4 regions of the Cytobacillus spongiae genome follow, and region 4 is predicted to be linked to each of the others. Evidence: predicted binding sites of a transcription regulator. Region 4 holds the regulator's gene; each other region holds the start of a gene.

Region 1 (3,205 bases), 1.6 Mb from region 4:
GACCGATTCCCATCATCCGTTTATATCCCAATTGATCTCCCATTATGCCTGTGAAAAGTGGCAAAGCTCGGGAAGACAAGGTAAGCAAGGATAAGACCGTTCCAGTCTCCCATGGTGTTAGCCCAATGGAATTCGACAAATACACGGCCAAAAATGAAAATACGGCAAATCCGGCAAAATTTAAGAAGAACCCTGAAGTTAAGGTGATTTTTGTAGAAGCATTCATACGTATCCTCCGTGTAACCTTCAATATATTTTGGTGGTTACAAATAGTTTATGATATACTAGACAAAAGTGCAACTCTCAAAAACGATTGGTGGTTACAATGGATAAAGGAAATGAAAATGACGAACTCCTCCTGTTCCTCAATACATGGGAAATATCGAACGACAACAGAATCCCTATAGAAAACCTGCACACTCAAGACGATTTACAGATTTTTTCTATACGAGAGAATACAGATGCTCTACCAGATGTTCGTTTATTTCGAAATGAACTCCGACATGCCTTGGCAAGCGGCACGATAGAGGGCATGAACCAATGGATCATTCGAAGGAATGTACATACACAAATGACAACTGGGAGTGGGAAATATCGGTTAGAATTTTTCACCAACCGACATAGTATCATTGATCATATACTGATTCTCGTCTTACAGAAAGTTGAAGAAGGCCAATTTCATCGATATAAGATTTGCCCTGATTGCCAATGGGCATTTTACGACGCTTCTAAAAGCAGTACAAAGAAATGGTGTAGTATGAACAAGAACAGCTCAACTGGTAGAGCTTGTGGTACAATCGCGAAAGTAAGGAAATACCGGGAGAAAAATAAGAAATAGGCAAAAGATCATTGAGATCTTCTAAGGAGTCAGATAAACCTTGGCTACTTACTTGAACTTGTTCAATATACTAAATGGATATATTATCTCAATATAATAATTAAATGTAAGCGTTTTCAACCAATGTACGTAACGATTCTCATCCAACTAAATGAACGATCTATATACATAAGGAAATACTGTTTATTTAGAAACACGAAATGAGATTCAAACTTTGTTCAATATTTCACAAACTATTATCTTGATGATGTGTTATATTTAAATCAGAAAAGCACTAAGGAGTGATTAACATGATGGTATGTGAATGGAGAAACTTTTCAACAGATGCTGATACTTACACGCAAGATGCTTTCGAAGAAATGATCGGCGATGAATTTGAGGCAATGATGTTTAAAGATCAGGAAGAATTCCCAGCGTATATCTGGACAGTCAATTTTGTGATTATCGTCAAACGTTGCTCAAAAGCATATACAGATGTGTCCTTCGAGAAGATTCCTCGAAATCCAGTTTGTGAATAATAATGTTAACCCCTGTCGTGTAAACAACTAAGAGGCTACAACAGATGTGACATGCTTTAATTCAATCTTTTAGATAGAATCTTTTTTTTGAAGGTTCTTGTGAAATGTTTCACAATATCTTGTTTTGGAGGAGAGTTGAACATGGTAGTTAAAGAGAAAGTAGTATCGGAGCAACAAGCAGTAACAAGTGTCATTGATACGCTTGTTAGAAACGGGAAGAAAGCGCTAAAGGAATTTCAAGAATTTAATCAAGAGCAAATTGACGAGATGGTTAAACAGATGGCTCTGGCTGGATTAGATCAGCATATGCCGCTTGCGAAGCTCGCGGTTGAAGAAACCGGTCGCGGCGTGTACGAGGACAAAATCATTAAGAATTTGTTCGCAACCGAGTACATCTATAACAATATTAAATATGATAAAACAGTTGGAGTCATTCATGAAAACGAACAGGATGGAGTTACCGAAATCGCAGAGCCAGTAGGGGTAGTAGTCGGGGTAACTCCTGTAACCAATCCAACGTCAACGACGATGTTTAAAGCGCTTATATCAATAAAAACAAGAAACCCGATTATCTTTGCTTTCCATCCATCGGCTCAAAAGTGTAGCAGTGAAGCAGCGAGAATTCTTCGAGATGCAGCGGTGAAAGCGGGAGCTCCAGAAAATTGTATCCAATGGGTAGAGAAGCCATCCTTACAAGCAACGCAAACGCTTATGAATCATGACGGTGTATCAATGATCTTAGCAACTGGTGGAGCGGGAATGGTGAAATCCGCATACAGTTCAGGGAAGCCGGCATTAGGAGTAGGTCCTGGTAACGTTCCTTGTTATATAGAAAAAACGGCGAAAATCGGCCGGGCGGTCAATGACTTAATACTCTCAAAAACCTTTGATAATGGAATGATCTGTGCTTCAGAACAGGCCGTTATAATTGATAAAGAAATCTATGAAGAAGTTAAAATGGAAATGATCTCACATAACTGTTATTTCTTAACGGACGATGAACGGATCAAGGTTGAAAAGCTCGTGATCAATGAAGCATCATGTGCCGTAAACGCAGCGATTGTGGGGATGCCTGCTGCAAAAATCGCCAAAATGGCAGGAGTAACCGTTCCAGAAGATACGAAAATGTTAGTAGCAGAATTAAAAGGGGTCGGCCCTCAATATCCTCTATCAAGAGAAAAGCTAAGCCCAGTACTTGCTTGCTATAAGGTGAACAATAGCGAAGAAGGCTTTAAGAGAGCAGAGGAAATGCTAGAGTTTGGTGGGCTCGGCCATTCGGCTGTCTTACATTCAACAAACGAAGAATTAATGAAGGAATTTGGCAAGCGGATGAAAGCATGCCGCATTATCATTAACGCACCATCTTCACAAGGGGCAATTGGTGATATTTACAATGCCTTCTTGCCTTCACTAACACTCGGCTGTGGTACATTCGGTGGGAACTCCGTTTCTCAAAATGTTGGTGCTGTAAACTTATTGAATATTAAAAAGATGGCGAAAAGGAATGTGAATATGCAATGGTTTAAGGTTCCACCAAAAATCTACTTTGAAAAAAACTCAACACAGTATTTAGCGAAAATGCCAAACATTTCAAAGGCATTGATCGTAACGGATCCAGGAATGGTGAAGCTTGGCTATGTAGATAAAGTCCTTTACTACTTAAGAAAACGTCCTGATTATGTTCACTGTGAAATTTTCTCAGAAGTAGAGCCGGATCCTTCGATTGAAACGGTGATGAAGGGTGCTGAAATGATGGCAAACTTCCAGCCTGATGTAATCATTGCTCTTGGTGGTGGTTCAGCTATGGATGCGGCGAAAGGCATGTGGCTTTTCTACGAGCACCCAGATG
Region 2 (3,205 bases), 1.9 Mb from region 4:
TAATAGAAAGCTTGAGAAGAAGCAGGAGACATTCTGCTTCTTTTCTTTTTTTGAATGACTGTTTTCGTATACAGTGTTGCTTTTGAAACATGGGTAATTTTCCGCCAGGATGCTCGCATGGCACAAGGCGTGCGGCGAGTATCATCGGCTTCGCCTGTTGGATCTCAACTGTCCTACTGCTACCAGTGGCATTTCGCGTCCTCCCGCTCCAAACGATAGCCTTCGTTTATAGACGGGAATCTTCCCTCGTATATAACACCAATCTGTTAGAATATCACCTTATTAAGGGAGAATGGCTGTCTTTCAAAAAAAAAGGGGGGGAGGGAACCTGTTCTTCGATCGCATTAATCAATATTACATAATTCAATCGGGCAGTTTTCACAATCTATTTCTTTCTTTAAATAAGCAAGGTTATGGATGATAAGGTGTTTTCGATCCATTGAAATAATGCCTTCATTTTTTAAAACAGTAAGCATTCGACTGATACTTTCTCGAGCCGTTCCACAGAAATTTGCCAGGTCTTGATTCGTTAATGGTACAGTAATAAAAATTCCATCTTCTCTTTTTACTCCATAGCTATTACAAAGTCTAATAATGGTTGAATATAAGGCCCCTTTTTTTCCATTAAGTACAAGGTCTCGAAATTTGGTCATAGTTTTTCTCATATGATCATTCATCCATACTAAAAATTGAAAAGAAACCGCACTATTTTGAAAGAGAGTTGCTTCTAGGTCACAAATATTAATAACAGCTACTTGGCAATTTTCGATCGCCTTTGCGTTGAAAATGTAACTAGGATTCTCGGTGAATAGTGTTAATTCCCCAACAATATCATTTACTTGGCATAAACGTAAGTATAGCTCGTTTCCTTCAGCGTTCATTTTTGACACTTGTATTTTCCCTGAAAGTACGATGTATAATTCCTTCGCTTCTTGTCCCTCTTGAAATAAGTACTGACCTTTATGAATTTCTATTATTCTATTAGCAGATTTTAATAATAAATCGATTTCGTAATTCAAAGGTAGCTGATTAATCGCTTCCATGACTATTTCCTCCTTTCTATTTTGGACTATTCCGACCTAAACAAACAAAGGATGCCTACTCAGCAATCATGTCAGTGCCATCTTAAAGAATAAGAGCCCCCTAAGTCCATAGGTATTAGAAAAAAATTTAGATGATTATGTGACAATTTCCTATTTATAGATGATAAATCCCTATTTTAGTAGATATTGGATAAATGTTATAGGCAGAAGAGTGGAGGAAGTTAGGATAGTAGGAAGAATCATAAGAATTTTGTTTATTTAAATTATTGTGAATTTGTGAACGATTTTCCATTTGTGGAATTCATCACAGAATAAAGGGATGGAAGCGTTTACGATAGGGGTATCATCTCTAATGAAAGAAGGCTGGTTCATTGAAAGGCATCGGGTTTCTTAAAGTACTAGCTGGAGGTCTCGTAGCATATGAGCTCTTAAACTTAATGAATACAGGAAATAAAGCCGTGTTAAGGCCACCTGGTGCAGCAGATGAGGATGAATTTCTCGCTTTATGTGTAAGGTGCGGAAAGTGCATACAAGCATGTCCCTATCATTCAGTTCAAATGGGGAATGAGCAGCTTGGTTTAGGCATCGGCACGCCATATATCCATGCTCGAGAAAACCCATGCCGGTTATGTGCAGATTTTCCTTGCGTACAGGTTTGCCCTACAGAGGCATTATCAAATGTCTCGGATGTGTACGATGTGGAGATGGGGAGTGCAGTAATCGATCAAGAAGCATGTATTGCCTATCAAGGAACGCGCTGTGAAGTTTGTTATCGTGAGTGTCCGTTAATTGATGAAGCGATTCAATTAAATATTTACATAAAACCGGATGATCCGACCCATGCCGTCTTTGCACCCATTATCAATAAACAGAAATGTGTGGGCTGCGGGATATGTGAGGAGCGTTGTGTGGTCGATCATCCAGTTGCGATTCGCGTTAAGCCTAGAGAGATAAAAGGGTTATTTTAGTTTGGATGTTGGATGATTATTGTCATCCAGTTCAATAGATTTCATTTTCTTCATTAAGATGGGAGGAAAGTAAGCGATGGATTTAACAAGAAGATCGTTGTTAAAAGCGACCGCTATATCGATGACGATGGCTGTTGCTGGATGTAAAAAGAAGGAAGCTACACCTGCAACAGGTAGTATGAATCAGCAACCTGAAACGGCTGAACCAGACGAATGGAAATCAACAGTATGTCGTTTTTGTGGTACCGGGTGTGGAGTGTTAGTAGGGATTAAAGATGGAAAAGTCGTAGCAACAAAAGGAGACCCTGATAACCGTTCAAGTAAAGGCTTGAATTGTATTAAAGGATTTTACGTAGGGAAAATCTTATTTGGAGAAGACCGTTTAACCAAGCCTTTGATACGAGAGGATCAATCAAAGAAAGGCACAATGGAAGGATTTAGAGAAGCATCATGGGAAGAAGCGTTAGATCTTGTCGCAAGCAAGCTGATAGAAGCCAATAAAAAAGACCCAAAGTCGATTGCATTTTGGGGTTCGGGACAGCAAACCATTATGGAAGGATATGCTTCCGTAAAGCTATGGAAAGCCGGATTGTTAAATAATAATATTGATCCAAATGCTAGGCTTTGTATGGCAAGTGCAGTTGCGGGTTTTATGACCACCTTTCAATCGGATGAACCAATGGGCTCCTATCGGGATCTAGATGAAGCAGATGTATTTGTAACATGGGGAGCAAATATGGCAGAAATGCACCCTGTCTTGTACTCTCGCTTAACTGCGAGAAAGCTAAGCACGGCTGGAGTAAAGCATTATGACTTAACAACAAGACGTTCGCGTACATCTGAAACGGCTGATTTCGTATACGAGTTTAGACCACAAACCGATCTAGCCATTGCAAATGCGATAGCAAACTATTTAATCCAAAATAACTTATACGATCAACAATTTGCTGAAGAACATTTACAATTTAAAGCCGGCACGGAGAATTTAGGTCATACCTACGATGATCAATATGAAGCATCAGAAGTTGGAAAAGTTGCGGATCAGGTATGGAATATTTCTTTTGATGAATTTAAAAAAATGGTCAGTTTCTATACATTTGCAAAGGCTGAAGAAATTTCAGGGGTTGCAGCTAGTGATATTGAACAGCTTGCTAAGGAATTTGCTGATCCAAACAAGAAGATTATGTCCCTTTG
Region 3 (3,205 bases), 180 kb from region 4:
CTCCAACATGATTCTTTGAATATTCTTTATGATATCGATCGGAATGGTCCGGTGGCTGTTTATGTTCATTGAAAGAGCAAAGGCATTTGGGGTAAATTCCATTCCCCTTAATAAGCCTAACTCCATCAATTCTCTTTCAGAATCAATATTATTATGAAGAATATCAAACAGGAATTGGTCCTTATATTTTGAATGGACATGGCGAATTAGCTCCATTTGTTTTAACCACGAAATCATTGTCGGTGCGATAGACTCTACCAGCAAGGAAGTTGATGGGGTTTGTGAGCAACTATTTTCATATAAAAGGTACGCAAAGTGTTGTTGATTTGAATCAGAAATAGGATAACATACTAAAAACGTTTCTTTGTTGTGAACAGCTGTGAGTCTCTTTTCCGTAGAGCCTTGCTCGTTCCAGTCAATAGAAACCAAGTCTTTTTCTGAATACTTGTTTGGGAAAAGAGGAACCGGCTTCTTGTTCTCAGTAAATAATGAAATGTCATGGCCTAGGAATTGATTAAACTGATCAACTACTCGTTCTAAACCTTTCTCGTGAAATAATTGAAGCCAGTAAGTGGTTAAATCATTCTTCATCATGGACAATAGATTGTTTTCATAGAGGAAGAATACCTCTTTCATGCGTTTGTATACTTCTTCCTCGCTAAAATTTTCAAGATGAAGTAAAGGTTTTTGTATATCGTTGGCTATGTCTGTGATGGCGCTTGGGATATCATACGAAGGACAAGCAATCAGTACCATTCCTGAACAATTGTTGTCCCTAAGATGACTCTCTACAAGAAGGATCGAATCTTCCGAGAGGGGTATGATGACCAAACTGTCTTTTTCCTTAGGCATTTCATTTAAAACAACATGCTGGAGTAGATTTTGTTTTCCTACCCACCCACCAAGAATTTGGCTATAAAAAAACGGACTGCAAGTTATTAATGTTTCATAAGTTAATGAATTCACTGGTTTCATCTTAATTGGTACCCCAAATTCGAATTTTGTCTTTCTTAGAATATTTTAATCTGGTTGAGGGGTTGGTGAAGTTTTTCATCGAAAATTCCCCAAAGGAAGTCGAGTATTCAGAGGCATCATGTGCATGAATATCACCAATTTTTATTGCGCCGGCAATGCAGGATTCTACACATACAGGTGCTTCATTCTGTTGTAACCTGCTATAGCACATGTCGCATTTATCTGCTTTTTTAGTTGCCGTATTAATAGATATCGCTTGAAAAGGACATACAGACTCACATTTTCCACAACCGTCACAGGAATGTGGATTTAGAACAACAATTCCATTGCGCATTTTCCGAATGCAATTACGGCTACATACGGTCATACATGCAGGAGTCTCACAGTGATTGCAAGACATAGAGAAATGCATCTCTTCAAATGAATGGCTATCAGAAAAGGATAGAACCTTTCGCCTTTTATAATCTCCTGTACGATTTTCATTGTTACAAGCAAAGGTACAAGAATTGCAATAAATACATTTATCTATATCTATAAAAAAGGCTAATTGTTTCATAGAGCTTCACCTCTTTTAGAAAGGGTATATTCTTAATACTATTTTAGTTTATAATGGGAAGTAATTCAGTGACAATGTGATGAATTTCACAAAATCCATAAAAATAGTCAGGGGAATGATGAATGGATACCTTTTATAAAATGTCTCGTCACGTTTGCCCTAGAAACTGTTACAGCAGCTGCGCGATGCTCGGATATACAAGAAACGGCAAGTTAGTAAAAGTAACGGGTGATAAGAAGCATGGCTATACTTCAGGAAAGCTGTGTCCTAAGGGATACAATTATTTGTCTCATGTCTACCATCCTGAGCGGCTTAAGTATCCGATGATTCAAAGCAAAAGAGGGAGCGGGGAATGGAATAGAACAACATGGGATGAGGCAATTGATAGGATTTGTAGAAAAATCGTCGAGCTTTATGACCGGTATGAATCAAATCTTGCTCTTGCTTTAAATAAGTATTCTGGGAATTTTGGTCTCTTGCATAATAGTGTTGAGGGGTTTTTTAATAGTTTAGGCCAGACCTCTCGTGCTGTTGGTTCGCCTTGTTGGTCATCGGGATTGGATGCTTCCATCTATGATTTTGGTGGTTACAAAACGTCAGAACCAGAGCAACTAAGCTATGCCAAAACAATTATCTTGTGGGGAAGCAATCCTGTATGGACATCGATTCACTCAGTTCCCTATTTATATAAAGCCAAAAGCAGAGGGGCTACCATTATTACGATTGACCCTGTTTATACTGCTACTGCGAAGAAATCTGACATATACGTTCAAATTAAACCAGGTACAGATGGGGCCATGGCTCTTGCTATTGCTAAAACAATTGTAGAGAAGAATGGGATTGATAATCATTTTATCGATCAAAATACAGTTGGTTTCGAAGTCTTCCTCACTTATCTCCATTCTTTAGAAATAGATGAACTCCTAAAAGAATGTGGACTTGAGAAGGAAATCGTTGAGAAATTAGCGGAAACCATCATCGGAACAAATGCAATGGTTTGGATAGGATTCGGGTTTCAAAGGAATAAAAATGGTGGTCAAAATATCCGAGCCATCAACGCGTTAATGGCTATGACAGGGAATGTTGGAAAAAAAGGCTCGGGGATTTTGTACGCTCAACAGGCAAGCTTAGAATTCACAAATAAGATTATGAAATATTATCAAAATGGTTATAACGAAGTAAGTAGTGTACGTCCACTTCATATGAACGATTTCGCTAAGGGTCTAATGGAAGCAAAGGAACCTCCAATTAAAATGCTATGGGTTTCATGCAGGAATCTCCTTACCCAAAATCCTGATCAAAAATTATTGGAGAAGCTACTCCATAACTTAGATCTAGTTGTAACTGTCGATCAGTTTCTAACTCCAACTGCCAATTTATCAGATATTGTATTACCAACTACAACCAATTTTGAAGAATGGGATATTGTTCCAAGCTATTGGCACCATTGGATGGGCATCAATGAACCAGCCATCGAACCATATTATGAAAGTAAAAGCGATTTAGAAATTATGAGGCTCTTGGCAAAACGTTTAAATGAGTTAAGGCCAGGCTTTTCAACATTTCCATATGAAAAATCGATTGAGGACTTTATTGAGGAAGAATTTACAACCGATCTTTATCAAAAATTAAAAATTGAGAATTGGCGGGAATTATTAGATGGCCCAAAAAGAG
Region 4 (3,205 bases):
AATTCTGAAGCGAGTCCTGTGTTTTGAGCAAGATAGCCAATTTCGACTCCTTTTGGTTTAATCATGTCTCCAGATTCATAGGAAAGCTGTCCTGCAATGATCTTTAAAAGAGTCGACTTACCTGCACCATTTCGCCCAACGAGCGCTATTCGGTCCCTGGATTGTACTTCTAGCTTTATATTCGATAAAATAAGGTCAGCACCAAAATATTTATTTAATTGGTTTACTTGTAATAAAATCATGTTCTTTCACCTCAATGTTATAGAAATAGTGTAACTTATCTTCTATAATTCGAGCAATAAGAGTAAACTTGTGAAGTAACGTACAAAGTTCATACACAGATGGAATAAAATAGTGTATATTTTGATAGAGAGGTGTTTTTTAAAGATGACAGAATTTACACACTTTAATCAAGAAGGAAGAGCAAAGATGGTGGATGTGAGTGATAAGCCAGAAACAATAAGAACGGCAATTGCTCATTCTAGCATTACAGTTAATAAAGAAATTTATGAGAGAATTACTAATCAACAAATGAAAAAAGGGGATGTGCTTGCCGTCGCCCAGGTAGCTGGAGTCATGGCTTGTAAAAAAACGAGCGAGCTAATTCCAATGTGCCATCCACTCCCATTAACTGGAGTAGACATATCATTTGCATGGACAGTGAAAGAGGAAGACTATATTCTAGAAATAGAAGCAGCCGTCAAAACAAAGGGTAATACAGGTGTTGAAATGGAAGCGCTAACAGCTGCGTCCGTTTGTGCCCTTACTGTCTATGATATGTGTAAGGCAGTTGATAAAGGAATGGTAATAGGTCAAACGTATTTAGTAGAGAAAACAGGCGGGAAAAACGGTGACTTTAAACGAGAAAAGCTATAGTAAAAAAGAATCTTTCTGGTAAAGGGACTTAGCAGGATGACTATTTGTGTGGAGATACACGAAGAAATCTCTTGATGAAGAAGGATGACTGCACCATCTGAGAGCCTACAGAAGGTTAACGAAGATTAACGGTCTCTTAAGGAAAACAACAAATACTAGAGTAGGGGAGCGGGGGAGATTGATATGAATAATGAAACCATCAAAATTCCGCAAGCGACAGCCAAGCGGCTGCCATTATATTATCGTTTTTTAAAAAACTTACATTCTTCAGGAAAACAGCGGGTTTCATCTGCTGAGTTAAGTGAAGCCGTAAAGGTCGATTCTGCAACAATACGTAGAGATTTTTCTTATTTTGGTGCTTTAGGAAAGAAGGGATATGGGTATAATGTGAATTATTTATTATCCTTCTTTCGAAAAACACTCGACCAGGACGAGCTTACAAAGGTTGCGTTAATTGGGGTCGGAAACTTAGGAACGGCATTTTTAAATTATAATTTTTTAAAGAATAATAATACAAAGATCGAAATTGCTTTTGATGTGTCCGAAGATCGCGTCGGGAAAAAAATCGGAAGTGTTCCCATCTATCACATGGATGACCTTGAAGAAAAGATTAAAGAACATGATGTGCAGGTAGCGATCTTAACCGTACCAGCGCCAGTTGCGCAAACGATTACCGATCGAATTGTAGAGGTCAATATTAAGGGGATTTTGAATTTTACACCGGCTCGATTAAATGTGCCTTCAACGATTCGTATTCATCATATTGATTTGGCAGTTGAGCTTCAGTCTCTCGTCTATTTCTTAAAGCATTATCCGAATGAACAAGTGGAATCTTAAATTTATTCTATCCAATAGAAAACAGTTGAACATCAGTATAAAAACGTTATGATAGAGAAAGGGAGGTGAGGCTAAAATGATGAACGTTGGTATGGGAAGCCTCTTACTAATTGTATTTGTAGCATTATTAGTATTCGGTCCAAAAAAGCTACCTGAGCTTGGTAAAGCGGCAGGAAATACACTTCGTGAGTTCAAGAATGCGACGAAGGGTCTAGCGGACGACGATGACGATGATGTGAAAAAAGATAAAGAAGTTAAGTAATGTTAGGATGAAGCGTTATGGATTCTCATAAAGACATGACGATGTTTGAACATATAGGTGAATTAAGAAAACGGCTAGTGATTTCAGTCGTTTTCTTCTTTATTGCTGTCATTTTGAGCTTTTTCGTAGCTGAGCCGTTAATAGTCTTCCTGCAAAATGCAGATGAGGCAAAAGAGCTTACGATGAATGCGTTCCGTTTAACGGATCCGATTAAAGTGTACATGCAATTTGCCTTTATTATTGCCTTTGTTCTTACATCACCTGTTATTTTATATCAATTGTGGTCATTTATTAGTCCAGGTCTCTATGAAAAAGAACGAAAGGTTACATTAAGCTATATTCCCATCTCGGTTCTATTATTTATCGGGGGGATTGCTTTTTCTTACTTTATTCTCTTTCCGTTTGTCATAGACTTTATGACCCGAATTTCCGACCGATTAAATATTAACCAAGTGATTGGAATCAATGAATATTTTCAGTTTTTATTTCAGCTAACACTCCCATTTGGATTTTTATTTCAATTGCCGGTTGTGATTATGTTTCTAACGAGGCTTGGATTAGTTACGCCAATGTTTTTAAGCCAAGTTCGGAAATATGCCTATTTTGTATTAATTGTCATTGCAGCATTTATTACTCCACCAGAATTATTATCTCATTTAATGGTGACTGTCCCGCTACTGCTCCTATATGAAGTAAGCATCATCATTTCCCGTTTTTCTTATAAAAAAGCACAGGAATCGATGGAATCCTATGATTAAAAAAATGAGCCTCCCAAGCGAGAGGCTCATTTTTTGTTTTCCACTTTTTTGAGCTTGAAGTGAAACATGATCATGCGTATGCCTGAACCAAGGTCGAAGGTGGCAAGCATGATAAATAAATAGGTAATAAATCCATATTCGCCGCTTTCCCTTACATTTTGTACAGCAAATAAGGTAAAAATTAATCCAAGACATACGTAAACGATGCCAGAGAACAGTGGTGACCTTCTCATCTAAAATCCTCCAATAAAGCTCTGAATTTTCTCTGCTTCCCGGAGCATCTTCTCGATCTCCTCTTTAAATACCGATTGTGTAATGACAACAAATGTGTTCATTGCGACATGAGCAAAGATCGGTACAAGAATCCGTTTGGTTTTTACATACAGAAAGGCAAAGGTAAAGCCCATGGCTGTATATAGAAGCACATGCTCAGGTTCTAAGTGTGCAAACGCAAAGATAACAGAGCTGATAA

What was found. Region 4 encodes Rex, which represses fermentation and respiration genes when NADH is low (regulators of the CRP and FNR family bind a similar motif). Its sites were predicted from a motif close to TTGTGAAATATTTCACAA; they were not measured.
Region 1: a site for Rex is predicted at 1,454-1,471, ahead of adhE (bifunctional acetaldehyde-CoA/alcohol dehydrogenase). Genes of this name have one in related genera too.
Region 2: a site for Rex is predicted at 1,336-1,353, ahead of LS684_RS11275 (4Fe-4S dicluster domain-containing protein). Genes of this name have one in related genera too.
Region 3: a site for Rex is predicted at 1,606-1,623, ahead of LS684_RS02555 (4Fe-4S dicluster domain-containing protein). Genes of this name have one in related genera too.

Annotation. Positions count from the first base shown of each region.
Region 1 is NZ_CP089997.1:1,897,934-1,901,138, forward strand. It holds gene LS684_RS09610 (MDR family MFS transporter) at 1-226, opposite strand, end outside; gene LS684_RS09615 (CGNR zinc finger domain-containing protein) at 326-838, shown strand; gene LS684_RS09620 (hypothetical protein) at 1,129-1,356, shown strand; gene adhE (bifunctional acetaldehyde-CoA/alcohol dehydrogenase) at 1,498-3,205, shown strand, end outside.
Region 2 is NZ_CP089997.1:2,231,463-2,234,667, reverse strand. It holds gene LS684_RS11280 (Crp/Fnr family transcriptional regulator) at 345-1,043, opposite strand; gene LS684_RS11275 (4Fe-4S dicluster domain-containing protein) at 1,415-2,011, shown strand; gene napA (nitrate reductase catalytic subunit NapA) at 2,088-3,205, shown strand, end outside.
Region 3 is NZ_CP089997.1:479,423-482,627, forward strand. It holds gene LS684_RS02550 (PucR family transcriptional regulator) at 1-975, opposite strand, end outside; gene LS684_RS02555 (4Fe-4S dicluster domain-containing protein) at 977-1,531, opposite strand; gene LS684_RS02560 (molybdopterin-dependent oxidoreductase) at 1,654-3,205, shown strand, end outside.
Region 4 is NZ_CP089997.1:304,048-307,252, forward strand. It holds gene LS684_RS01705 (ABC-F family ATP-binding cassette domain-containing protein) at 1-242, opposite strand, end outside; gene moaC (cyclic pyranopterin monophosphate synthase MoaC) at 388-876, shown strand; gene LS684_RS01715 (redox-sensing transcriptional repressor Rex) at 1,060-1,713, shown strand; gene LS684_RS01720 (twin-arginine translocase TatA/TatE family subunit) at 1,790-1,975, shown strand; gene tatC (twin-arginine translocase subunit TatC) at 1,993-2,733, shown strand; gene LS684_RS01730 (YdiK family protein) at 2,760-2,966, opposite strand; gene LS684_RS01735 (CPBP family intramembrane glutamic endopeptidase) at 2,967-3,205, opposite strand, start outside.